2 regions of the Anaerofustis stercorihominis DSM 17244 genome follow, and region 1 is predicted to be linked to the other one. Evidence: predicted binding sites of a transcription regulator. Region 1 holds the regulator's gene; the other holds the start of a gene.
What was found. Region 1 encodes HrcA, which represses chaperone genes, less so after heat shock. Its sites were predicted from a motif close to TGTTAGCACTCNNNNNNNNNGAGTGCTAACA; they were not measured.

Region 1 (5,951 bases):
GAATTCAAAAAAGCGGAAAAGCAAATTAAAGAGGGCAGAGAAAAATTAAATAAAGGTTATAGAGATTATAATAAAAATAAAGCAAAGGTTGATAATGAATTTATAAAAGCAGAAAATAAAATAAGGTAAAGCTAAAGAAAAAAGTCGATGATTTAAAAGAAGTAAAATGGTATACATTGGGCAGAACCGCAAATGAAAGTTATTTCAGCTATTCTGAGAACTCAAAGAAAATAACATCGGTAGCAAAAGTGTTCCCAGCAATATTCTTTTTGGTTGCTGCTTTGGTTTGTTTGACGACAATGACTAGAATGGTAGAGGAAAAAAGAACGGAACTTGGTATTTTAAAGGCTCTTGGTTTCGGTAAATGGGCTGTAAGTATGAAGTTTATCGTATATGCGTTTTCAGCCAGCTTTATAGGCAGTGTGATAGGTCTTATAATCGGATTTACCTTCGTACCTAAGATGATTTATAATGCGTATAGGATACTTTATAAAACACCTAATCTGATAACCGTGGTTTATCCTTCATATATTGCTTTATCATTATTTATAGGTGTCATGTGTACGGTACTAAGTGCATATTTTGCATGTAATAGTGACCTTAAAGAAGTAAGTGCCAGTTTGCTTAGACCTAAAGTAATGAAAAGCGGAAGAAAAACCTTCCTGGAAAGGATACCAGCTGTATGGAATAAGATAAGCTTTAAATGGAAAATAACAATACGAAATTTGGTAAGGTATAAAAAGCGTCTTATTATGAGCGTAGTGGGTATAGGGGCATGCTGCGGACTCTTGATAGCGGGATTTGGACTTAGGTATTCCATATCCGGTATTGTTGACTTGCAGTATAACAAAGTATGGAATTATAATATGGAAACGTCTTTGGATACCGATATAACGGTTAAAGAGCTTAATGATATAAGGAGTACATTCAATAAAGATAAGGAAATAAAAGACAGTAAGTTATTTTATAAGGACACCTATAATGTGGAAGGAAAGAAAAAAGACTACTCATTTTCTTTGATGGTTCCCATAGATAAAAGTGCGGTCAACGATTATATCTATTTAAACGATTATGAGTCGGATAAAACCGTTCAAATGCCGAAAAGCGGGGTTATAATTACAAGCAGGCTCAGTGAAATAGCAGGTATCAAAAAAGGCGATATAATAAAAATCAAAAATATGGATGATAAAGAGTTTGAAGTCCCTGTTGTAAATATAATCAATAACTATGTTTATCATTATATGTTTTTAAGTGAAGAATATTATAAATCTACAATGAATGAGGATTTAACTCCAAATTTGATTTTATCGAGATTGGCTCATAATGATGAAGCTACTTATGATAATATAAGTAAAGATTTGCTTAAAGATAAAAATATCAATAGCATCAACTTTAATAAAAGGCAGGCGGATAACTTCGCAGAACAGCTGGACAGTTTGGATTTTGTTATAGTTGTTATAATTATTGCTGCTGGCATGCTTGCATTTGTCGTAATGTTTAACTTGGATAATATAAATGTAAGCGAGAGGATAAGAGAGATCGCAACTATAAAAGTGCTCGGTTTTTATAATAATGAAGTAAACTTTTATATAGTAAGAGAAAATATAATACTTAATATTTTGGGTATTATAGTAGGCTGTATAGTAGGAAAGTACTTTCATATTTACCTTATGAATACAGTAGCCGTAGATTTTGTTCAGTTTTATAAAGGTATTTTGTTCTCGAGTTATATATATGGGATAGTTTTAACGATAGTATTTGCGTTTGTTGTCAATCTGTTCCTGAAAAAGACTTTGAAAAAAATCAATATGGTCGAATCACTTAAAAGTGTGGAATAAAAGAGAAGTTTTACTTCTCTTTTTTATATTGCTATTTAATAATATAAATTAATAAAATTTAAGATTTTCTTCCTATTTTTCTTTCTTTTTTAGTTTTTATTTGATAAATTAATATGTATTCTTTTGTGGTTTATAGGGTAAATATAGTAAAGAATATTCAGTGTTCTTTATTTAAAATAAGGTAAAGATTAAAATATAATTAAAAATGAAAATTAATTTTATAATCTATTGACAAAGTATTTCCTTGGTGGTATATTTATGACAGTGTTAGCACTCAGGTTTGAGGAGTGCTAATAAGAAGGAGAAAGGAAAATGAACTGGGACGATAGAAAATTTAATATTTTAAGAGCTATCATAAATGATTATATCAAAACAGCCGAGCCTGTAGGTTCAAGGACCTTGGAGAAAAAGTACAATCTCGGGGTATCTTCGGCAACTATCAGAAATGAAATGTCGGACCTTGAAGAAATGGGATTTTTAATAAAACCTCATACTTCTGCCGGAAGAATTCCTTCTACCAGTGCATATAGATTATATGTTGATAACTTCATGAAAAAGAATGCTTTGGAGTCTGAAATCAGAGAGGCTGTCAGAGCAGAATATGATAATTATATGCTCGAACTTAATAATACGATAGAAAAAACTTTGAATATACTTACTAAAATGACCAATTACACATCACTAGTCATGGCACCGCGATTATCTTCTCTTAATGTAAAAGATGTTAAGATTGTTTATATAGAAGAAGATAGGGTAATGCTTATAGTAGTTACCAAAGAAGGGCTGATAAAAAATTCTGAAATAAGGCTTAAAACTTATGTCACACTTGAAGAGATAGAAAGAATAAATAATGCTCTCACCACTATAATAAAGAACAGACCTGCGAACGAAGCCGTCAACTTATTAAGTGAATTGGTTGAGGGATTAAGTGAGACGGAAAACAGGATACTTTCGGAAATAATGCCGGTATTCAGAAGTTTGGTTGAAAATACCAATTCTTCAAAGATATATGCCAGAGGAGTCAGTAAGATACTAAACTTTCCCGAATTCGGGGATATAGAAAGGGCAAAGCATTTTATAGATTCGGTTAACAGTAAAGAGGCGCTTGAAAGTGCTATTTCTGTTGATAGTGACGATAGTGATATCCATATAGTGATAGGAAATGAAAATAAAGTCGAGGACTTTAACGATTGTTCTATTATTACCGCAAATTATAAGCTAAACGGTAAAACGGTAGGAACTATAGGTGTTATCGGACCGACAAGGATGAATTATGATTACGCAGTCTCGACACTTGATTTTTTAAGTGATGAGCTTACCAAGCATATTACAAAAATTTTTAAAAAGTGAGGTAACTAAATGAGTAATGATAATATTAAAGATATAAATGAACTTAGAAAAGAAAAAGAAGAGAGAGAAAAGAAAAAAAATATGAATAAAGATGAGAAAAAGGATGTTAATCAGGAAGAAGTGACGGAAGAAACAGCTGAAGAAGTTAAGGACAGCGTAGAGGAAAGTAAACCTGAAGAAAAAGAGGAAGTCAAGGAAGAAAGCATGGAAGAAAAATATGATAAATTAAATGACAGTTATATGAGACTCTTGGCTGACTTTGATAATTACAAAAAAAGAGCAAGTAAAGATAAAGAAGCTATGATCATATATTCAACATCTAAGTTTGCGGAAGGTTTGTTTCCTATAATTGATAATTTTAAAAGGGCTTTGGATAGTGAAGCAGATAAAAAAAGCGGTTTCTATGAAGGTGTAAATATGATATTTACACAGCTAACTGAATTACTTAAAAATGAAGGTATAGAAACAATAGAAGCTCTTGATGAAAAATTCGATCCAAATAAACACTATGCGGTAGCGGTGGAAAAATTGGACGATAAAGAAGATGATATCATTCTTGAAGTTTTTCAAGATGGATATATATACAAAGAAAAAGTCTTAAGACCGAGTATGGTCAAGGTAAATAAGTTAAAATAAAGGAATAAGGAGAGTAAGAAAGATGAGTAAAGAAAAGATTATAGGTATCGATTTAGGTACTACAAATTCATGTGTATCAGTATTGGAAGGCGGCGAAGCCGTTGTTATAGCAAATGCGGAAGGTGCAAGAACTACACCATCAGTAGTTGCATTTACAAATGACGGAGAAAGACTAATAGGTCAAGTTGCTAAAAACCAAGCAGTAACAAACCCGGAAAAGACAGTTGCTTCAATAAAGAGACATATGGGAAGCGATTATAAAGTTGATATCGAAGGCAAGAAATATACACCACAGGAAATTTCTGCTTTTGTACTTCAAAAACTTAAAAAAGATGCAGAAAGTTATTTGGGACAAACAGTTTCTAAAGCAGTTATTACTGTTCCTGCTTATTTCTCAGATGCTCAAAGACAGGCTACAAAAGATGCAGGTAAGATTGCGGGTCTTGAAGTTCTTAGAATTATCAACGAACCTACAGCAGCAGCTTTAGCTTATGGTCTTGATAAAGAACAAAGTCAAACAGTAATGATTTTCGACCTTGGTGGCGGTACATTCGACGTATCGATCCTTGAACTTGCAGACGGAGTATTTGAAGTTAAGGCTACAAACGGTAATAACCACTTAGGTGGAGATGATTTTGATAATAAAATAATCGATTACTTGGTTAGCGAATTCAAGAAGACAAATGGTATTGATTTAAGCGGCGATAAAATGGCTATGCAAAGACTTAAAGAAAGTGCGGAAAAAGCTAAAATCGAACTTTCAAGCAAAACTACAGCACAAATCAATATTCCGTTTATTACAATGGATGCAGCAGGTCCAAAACATTTAGATGTCACATTAACAAGAGCTAAATTCGATGAACTTACAGCTGATCTTGTAGAAGCTACAATGGAACCTGTTAGAAAAGCTATTGCGGACTCAGGTCTATCAGCAAGCGAAATCCATAAAATCGTATTGGTGGGCGGTTCTACAAGAATCCCTGCAGTACAAGAAGCAGTTAAGAAAATTACGGGAAAAGATGCGGACAAAGGTATCAATCCTGATGAATGTGTAGCTATAGGTGCAGCTATCCAAGGCGGGGTACTTGCCGGTGATGTTCAGGACGTATTACTTCTTGACGTAACTCCTTTATCACTTGGTATCGAAACTCTTGGAGGAGTATTTACAAAATTAATTGAAAGAAATACTACTATTCCTACAAAGAAAAGCCAAGTATTCTCTACAGCTGCAGACGGCCAAACAGCAGTAGATATCCATGTACTTCAAGGTGAAAGAGGTATGGCAAGCGGAAATAAAACTTTAGGACGTTTCCAATTGACAGGAATCCCATCAGCTCCTAGAGGAGTACCACAAATCGAAGTTACATTTGATATCGACGCTAACGGTATCGTAAATGTTACAGCTAAGGATTTAGGTACGGGTAAGGAACAAAATGTTGTAATTCAATCTTCTTCAAATATGAGTCAGGAAGATATTGATAAAGCCGTTAAAGAAGCTGAACAATATGCAAGCGAAGATAAAGCTAAAGAAGAAGAAATCACTGTTAGAAATAATGCTGATGCAGCCGTATATAATGCTGAAAAGACATTAAAAGATCTAGGAGATAAAGTAACCGATAAAGAAAAAGCTCCTGTAGATGAAGCAATCAAAGATTTAAAAGAAAAATTAGAAGGTTCTGATGTTGAGGCTATCAAATCAGCAACAGAAAAATTAAGTGAAGCTTTATATCCAATCGCTGAAAAACTATATGCTGAACAAGCAGGGAACGGTGCAGGTGCTGCTCCTGGCGCAGATGTAAATGGCAGCGCCGGCGAAACCAAAGAAGACGATAACGTAGTAGACGCAGATTACGAAGTAGTAGATGACGACGACAAATAAACTGTCTAACTTCACCCTGCCTAAGCCGCAGGGTGATTTTTCATAATATATAAGGGAGTAAATAATAATGTCAAAAAGAGATTATTACGAGGTTTTAGGAGTAGATAAAAGCGCCGGCGAAGACGAGATAAAAAAAGCATACAGAAAGCTCGCTATGAAATATCATCCGGACAGAAACCCTGATGATAAAGAAGCGGAAGAGAAATTTAAAGAAATAAATGAAGCATACGAAGTTTTATCCGACCCTG
Region 2 (5,951 bases), 830 kb from region 1:
TTAGCGTTATGGCTGATAATATCATTTTTTATCAGAATTCTTTTATTGGTACTAAAAAAAGTACCCTTTTAGAAAATATTTATTATTGTTTAAAAAGTATATTTACTAGGTAAAGTTTATTTTTCATTTGAATTGTAGGATTATTCAATGTTGGTATTATTAATGTTTTCTTTTAACAAAGGATATTAAATTAAATCATATAAAAATATATATTTTTAAAAAAGAAAAAAACATTAAAAAAGTGTTGACTTTGTATAACAAATGAATATAATAACATATGAACAGATATTCATATATAAAACAAGGAGAAATGGATATGGCAGCAAATATAGAAACATGTGAACTTAAACACGTTCACAAAGATATAGTAAAAGAAGTACACGATAAAATGCCGGATGAAGAAAAGTTATATGATTTAGCGGAACTTTTTAAAGTATTCGGCGATAGTACGAGGATAAAGATTTTAAATGCTTTGCTGGTCAGTGAAATGTGTGTATGCGATATTGCAAATATATTGAATATGACGCAGTCTGCTGTATCTCATCAGCTAAAAAATCTTAAGAATGCAAGGCTTATAAAGAACAGAAAAGACGGAAAAACTGTTTTTTATTCACTTGCCGATGAACATGTGATGACTATACTAAACCAAGGTATAGACCATATAGAAGAATAATTTAATTTTAAAGGAGACATAGAAAATGAAAAAGAAATTAAAAATGGATAATATCGACTGTGCACATTGTGCAATGGAAATGGAAGAAGAAATAAGAAAGATCGACGGAGTAAACAGTGCAAATATCAACTTCATGCTTCAAAAACTTACTTTGGATGCGGACGATGAAAAATTTGATGAAATCTTGGAACAGGCAAGAAAAGCTGTAAAGGGAGTAGATAAAGACGCAGTGATCTTATAGCCTTAAAAGGGAAAAGGTAAAAATTATGGATAAGCAGAAAAAACAACTTTACAAAATCATAGTGGCTTTAATACTTTTCTTTCTCGGTTTTTTTATAAAATACGAGACGATACAAAGCGTATTATATCTTGCGGCTTATGTACTTGCGGGATATGATGTATTATTAAAAGCGGTTAAAAATATATCAAAAGGGAAAGTGTTCGACGAAAACTTTCTTATGGCTATCGCATCTATCGGTTCCATAATATTAAGCGATTATGCCGAAGGTGCTGCGGTTATGTTGTTCTACCAAGTAGGGGAATATTTCCAAAGTTATGCAGTCAATAAATCCAGAAAGTCCATAGGAGATTTGATGGATATTTGCCCGGATTATGCAAATATAGAAAAAGACGGACAAATAATACAAGTAGACCCTGATGATATAGAAATCGGTAATGAAATCATAGTAAAACCGGGAGAGAAAGTTCCTTTGGACGGTATAGTTTTAGGCGGCAACTCCACGCTCGATACATCGGCTTTGACCGGAGAATCCGTACCGAGAGAAGTATATAAAGGGGATGAGATCCTTAGCGGATGTATAAATCTAAATGGTATTTTAAGGATAAAAGTAACGAAAGCGTTTGACGAATCCACTGCGGCTAAGATACTTGAACTCATCGAAAATGCGAGCAGTGAAAAATCCAAGGCAGAAAACTTTATAACGGTATTTGCTAAATACTATACACCAATAGTAGTTACATGTGCATTGCTGCTTGCAGTACTTCCTCCTTTGATTTTAGGTGAGGCTTTCGGCTCATGGATATACAGGGCTCTTATATTCCTTGTTATATCTTGTCCTTGTGCCCTCGTTATATCTATACCTCTCGGTTTCTTCGGCGGTATAGGTGCTGCCAGCAGCAGCGGGGTTTTAGTCAAAGGTTCCAACTACTTGGAAGCACTCTCTAAAAGTGAAATAATGGTATTCGATAAGACCGGTACACTTACAAAAGGAGTATTCAAAGTAGAAGAAGTAAATAATGAAGACGGTGTAGATGCAGATGAACTGATAGAAACCACAGCTTATGCGGAAGCTTTTTCAAATCACCCCATAGCTTTATCCGTAAAGGAAAGATATGGTAAAGATATCGATAATAACAGGGTAGGCGACGTAAAAGAGTTGGCAGGTTTCGGAGTTAAGGCAATTGTCGATGAAAAAGAAGTTTTGGTAGGTAAATATGCTTTGATGAGGGAAAATAATATTGACGCATCGGAAGCAGACAGTATCGGGACCGTACTATACGTGAGTAAAGACGGTAAATTCCTCGGAAGTCTCGTTTTAAGAGATGAAATAAAGGAAGATTCCAAAGAGGCTTTAAAATCTCTTAAAGAAGCGGGTATAAGAAAGACTGTCATGCTTACGGGAGATAAGAAAGAAATCGGTGAATACGTAGGAAAAGAACTTGGGCTTGATGAAGTGTATACAGAACTGCTTCCTATAGATAAAGTAAACAAAGTAAAAGAACTCATGGATAAAAAGTCGGAAAACGGAAAACTTGTATTCGTTGGTGACGGGCTCAATGATGCACCTGTTTTAACCATGGCTGATATAGGCATAGCGATGGGAGGTCTTGGAAGTGATGCTGCAATAGAAGCAAGTGACATCGTTATAATGACGGATGAACCGAGCAAAATAATGACGGGATATAAGATTTCCAAGAAGACACTGAGTATCGTTAAAGAAAATATATTCATCGCATTATTTGTAAAAATCGGAGTTATGGCTCTCGGTGCTTTGGGGCTTGCAAATATGTGGGAAGCGATATTTGCGGATGTGGGCGTTGCTGTAATAGCAATACTTAATTCCATCAGAGTTTTGAGATACAGAGGATAAAGGAAATATATGTGAGTTAAAAAAAGAGCAGTTAACTGCTCTTTTTTATTTTTAAAATATTCATTATCGCCATAATATCCTTAAATGTTCATTTTTAAAAGTATATAATCGTGAATATATATTTTCTTTTGAATAAATAACTGAGAAATGGTATTAATAGTAGATATGAATTAGTTATCGTGCGGGCGCGGAATCTCGCAAAGCGAGGCGTAGTGCCCGAAAGAGGAGAGTCGATATAAAAATTAAAATAAGATTAAAATTTATAAAAGTTGCAATTTTTTTCTTAAATGGTATTGACAATAAATCTAAGTGTGCTAAAATACTATTAGCACTCAGGAAAGATGAGTGCTAATGAATAGAAGAGTAAGAAAATAATATAAATTATTAGGAGGAGTGAGTAAAAAATGAAATTACAACCACTTGGCGACAAAGTCGTAATCAAAGTAAAGGAAGAAGAAAAGACTACAGCAACAGGTATTATATTACCTGATACAGCAAAGGAAAAACCTGTAATGGGTGAAATCGTTGCGGTTGGTTCCGGTGAAATCGTAGACGGTAAAAAAGTTGCATTAGATGTTAAAGAAGGCGACACTGTAATTTATTCCAAATATGCAGGTTCTGAAGTTAAATTGGAAGGCGAAGAATATCTTATTTTAAGACAAAGCGATATTTTAGCTATCGTAAAATAATTAGAGAGTAAGGAAAGGTGATATAAAATGGCAAAAGAAATTAAACATGGTATAGAAGCAAGAGAAGGCTTAAGAGCCGGTGTTGACAAATTAGCGGATACAGTTAAAGTAACACTCGGACCAAGAGGAAGAAACGTAGTTTTAGGTAAAAGTTTCGGTTCTCCGATAATCACAAACGACGGTGTAACTATTGCAAGAGAAATCGAACTTGAAGACCAATTTGAAAATATGGGTGCACAGCTTGTAAAAGAAGTTGCTACAAAGACAAATGATGTTGCGGGGGACGGTACAACGACCGCTACTATCCTTACACAGTCAATCATCAACGAAGGTCTTAAAAACGTAACTGCGGGTGCAAACCCAATGATACTTAAAAAAGGTATCGAAAAAGCAGTTGATACTTTCGTGGAAGAACTTAAGAAAATTTCAAAACCTGTAGAAGGTAAAAAAGCTATAGCACAAGTTGCTGCTATTTCTTCAGCTGATGACACTGTAGGCGAACTTATTTCAGAAGCTATGGAAAAAGTAGGTAACGACGGTGTTATAACGATCGAAGAAGGTAAATCAATGAAAGTTGAACTTGAATTTACCGAAGGTATGCAGTTCGACAGAGGTTACTTATCTGCATATATGGCTACAGATGTTGAAAAAATGGAATGTGTATACGACAAACCATACATCCTTTTAACAGATAAGAAAATCGGCAACATGCAGGAAATCCTACCTGTATTGACTGAACTTCAGCAAGCAGGCGGTAATTTATTGATTATTGCTGACGATATCGAAGGTGAAGCACTTTCTACATTGATAGTTAATAAACTCAGAGGAGTAATCAACTGTGTAGCTGTAAAAGCTCCCGGTTTCGGAGACAGAAGAAAAGCTATGTTGGATGATTTAGCTATTTTAACAGGCGGTACTGTAATCAGTGAAGAGCTTGGTATGGACCTTAAATCAACAACACTTGATATGTTAGGTAGAGCAAGTCAAGTAAGAGTTGATAAAGAAAATACTATCATCGTTGAAGGTAAAGGCGACCAAGAAAAAATCGAAGACAGAAGAAGCCAAATCAAAGCACAAATCCCTGAAACTACTTCAGAATACGATAAAGAAAAATTACAGGAAAGACTTGCTAAACTTTCAGGCGGTGTAGCGGTTATCCAAGTCGGTGCTGCAACAGAAACCGAAATGAAAGAAAAGAAATACAGAATCGAAGATGCTCTTAACGCTACAAGAGCTGCGGTTGAAGAAGGTATCGTACCTGGAGGCGGCAGCGCAATGATAGCTACTATACCTGCAATCGATGAATTGATAGCTTCTCTTGAAGGAGACGAAAAGACAGGTGCTTCTATCATAAGAAGAGCCGTTGAAGCTCCAATCAGACAAATCGCTTATAATGCAGGCGTTGAAGGAAGCGTAGTGGTTGATAAATTATTAAACGAAGAAAAAGGCAAAGGTTTCGATGCTTATAACTTTAAATATGAAGACATGTTTGAAGCAGGTATCGTAGACCCAACAAAAGTTTCAAGATCAGCTATGCAAAATGCAGCAAGCGTAAGTGCAATGTTCTTAACAACAGAAGCAAGTGTTGCTGATATCAAATCAGAAGAAAATGCTCCTCAAATGACACCTCCTATGATGTAATTATCTATAGGGCTATGACCTGTGACCCTGTTCTCTTGAAAAATCAAAAGGACCTAAAATTTCCATTCAAGCAGTGGAGGCTAATTCTCGATTTGATGATTAATTAAAATTCATAGAAATTTTAATTAAGAAATCTCGATTATTTAAAAGAAAGTCAGTGGAACATGGGGTAATAGAATATAATTTATAATCAAAAGCTCTCTTAATATTAAGAGAGCTTTTTTGAATGATAGGTTTTATTGTTATCTTTTAGATTTTAGATTATTAATATATAACTGATGTATAGTGATTTTATTAAAATTCAATTTATTATATTTTATATACCTGAGTTATTATAAGTTGAAACAGCATTATCGAAATATATTTTAAATTTGCTTATAAAAAAGAAATTCTTTATTTTTTGATAAATCACGTCTTTTTTAGTATCGTTATACTTATCGTAAATAAGATATAGGATTATGTATTTGTAAAATATAAATCCTAAGTTTGATATGCTTGATTTTGTTTTGTCTTTTTCAAGCAAACTTAGAGGCGTTTCATATTCCCCCAAAAGCATAAACATTCTGTATTTTTCGAATGAGTTTATTTGAGAGTTAGGAGTGTAATCTGTGATTATTTTTATATAATGATCTTTTTCTTTATTATTCAGTTCTAAATTATGCTCATAAGCATTTATGATTTTGAATTTTACTTTCGCAAAAGAAACTTCTTCACATTCGTTCAGTTTATTGAGCTCCGCTATAGCTTTATTTATGCTTATTTGTTTAAGTTCGTATTTTATGATGATTTCATTTAGATAATAATTATCATTTTTTTCGCTGTCTTTGATTTTATTTA

Region 2: the regulator HrcA is predicted to act here: its motif matches at 3,108-3,138, upstream of groES (co-chaperone GroES).

What each region holds. Positions count from the first base shown of each region.
Region 1 covers NZ_DS560019.1:344,102-350,052, reverse strand. Annotated here, with positions in the region: gene ANASTE_RS06325 (coiled-coil domain-containing protein) at 1-129, shown strand, start outside; gene ANASTE_RS06320 (ABC transporter permease) at 177-1,838, shown strand; gene hrcA (heat-inducible transcriptional repressor HrcA) at 2,151-3,188, shown strand; gene grpE (nucleotide exchange factor GrpE) at 3,198-3,824, shown strand; gene dnaK (molecular chaperone DnaK) at 3,847-5,703, shown strand; gene dnaJ (molecular chaperone DnaJ) at 5,771-5,951, shown strand, end outside.
Region 2 covers NZ_DS560019.1:1,171,329-1,177,279, forward strand. Annotated here, with positions in the region: gene ANASTE_RS10485 (ArsR/SmtB family transcription factor) at 311-673, shown strand; gene ANASTE_RS10490 (heavy-metal-associated domain-containing protein) at 699-914, shown strand; gene ANASTE_RS10495 (heavy metal translocating P-type ATPase) at 940-2,784, shown strand; gene groES (co-chaperone GroES) at 3,189-3,473, shown strand; gene groL (chaperonin GroEL) at 3,501-5,114, shown strand; gene ANASTE_RS10510 (hypothetical protein) at 5,431-5,951, opposite strand, start outside.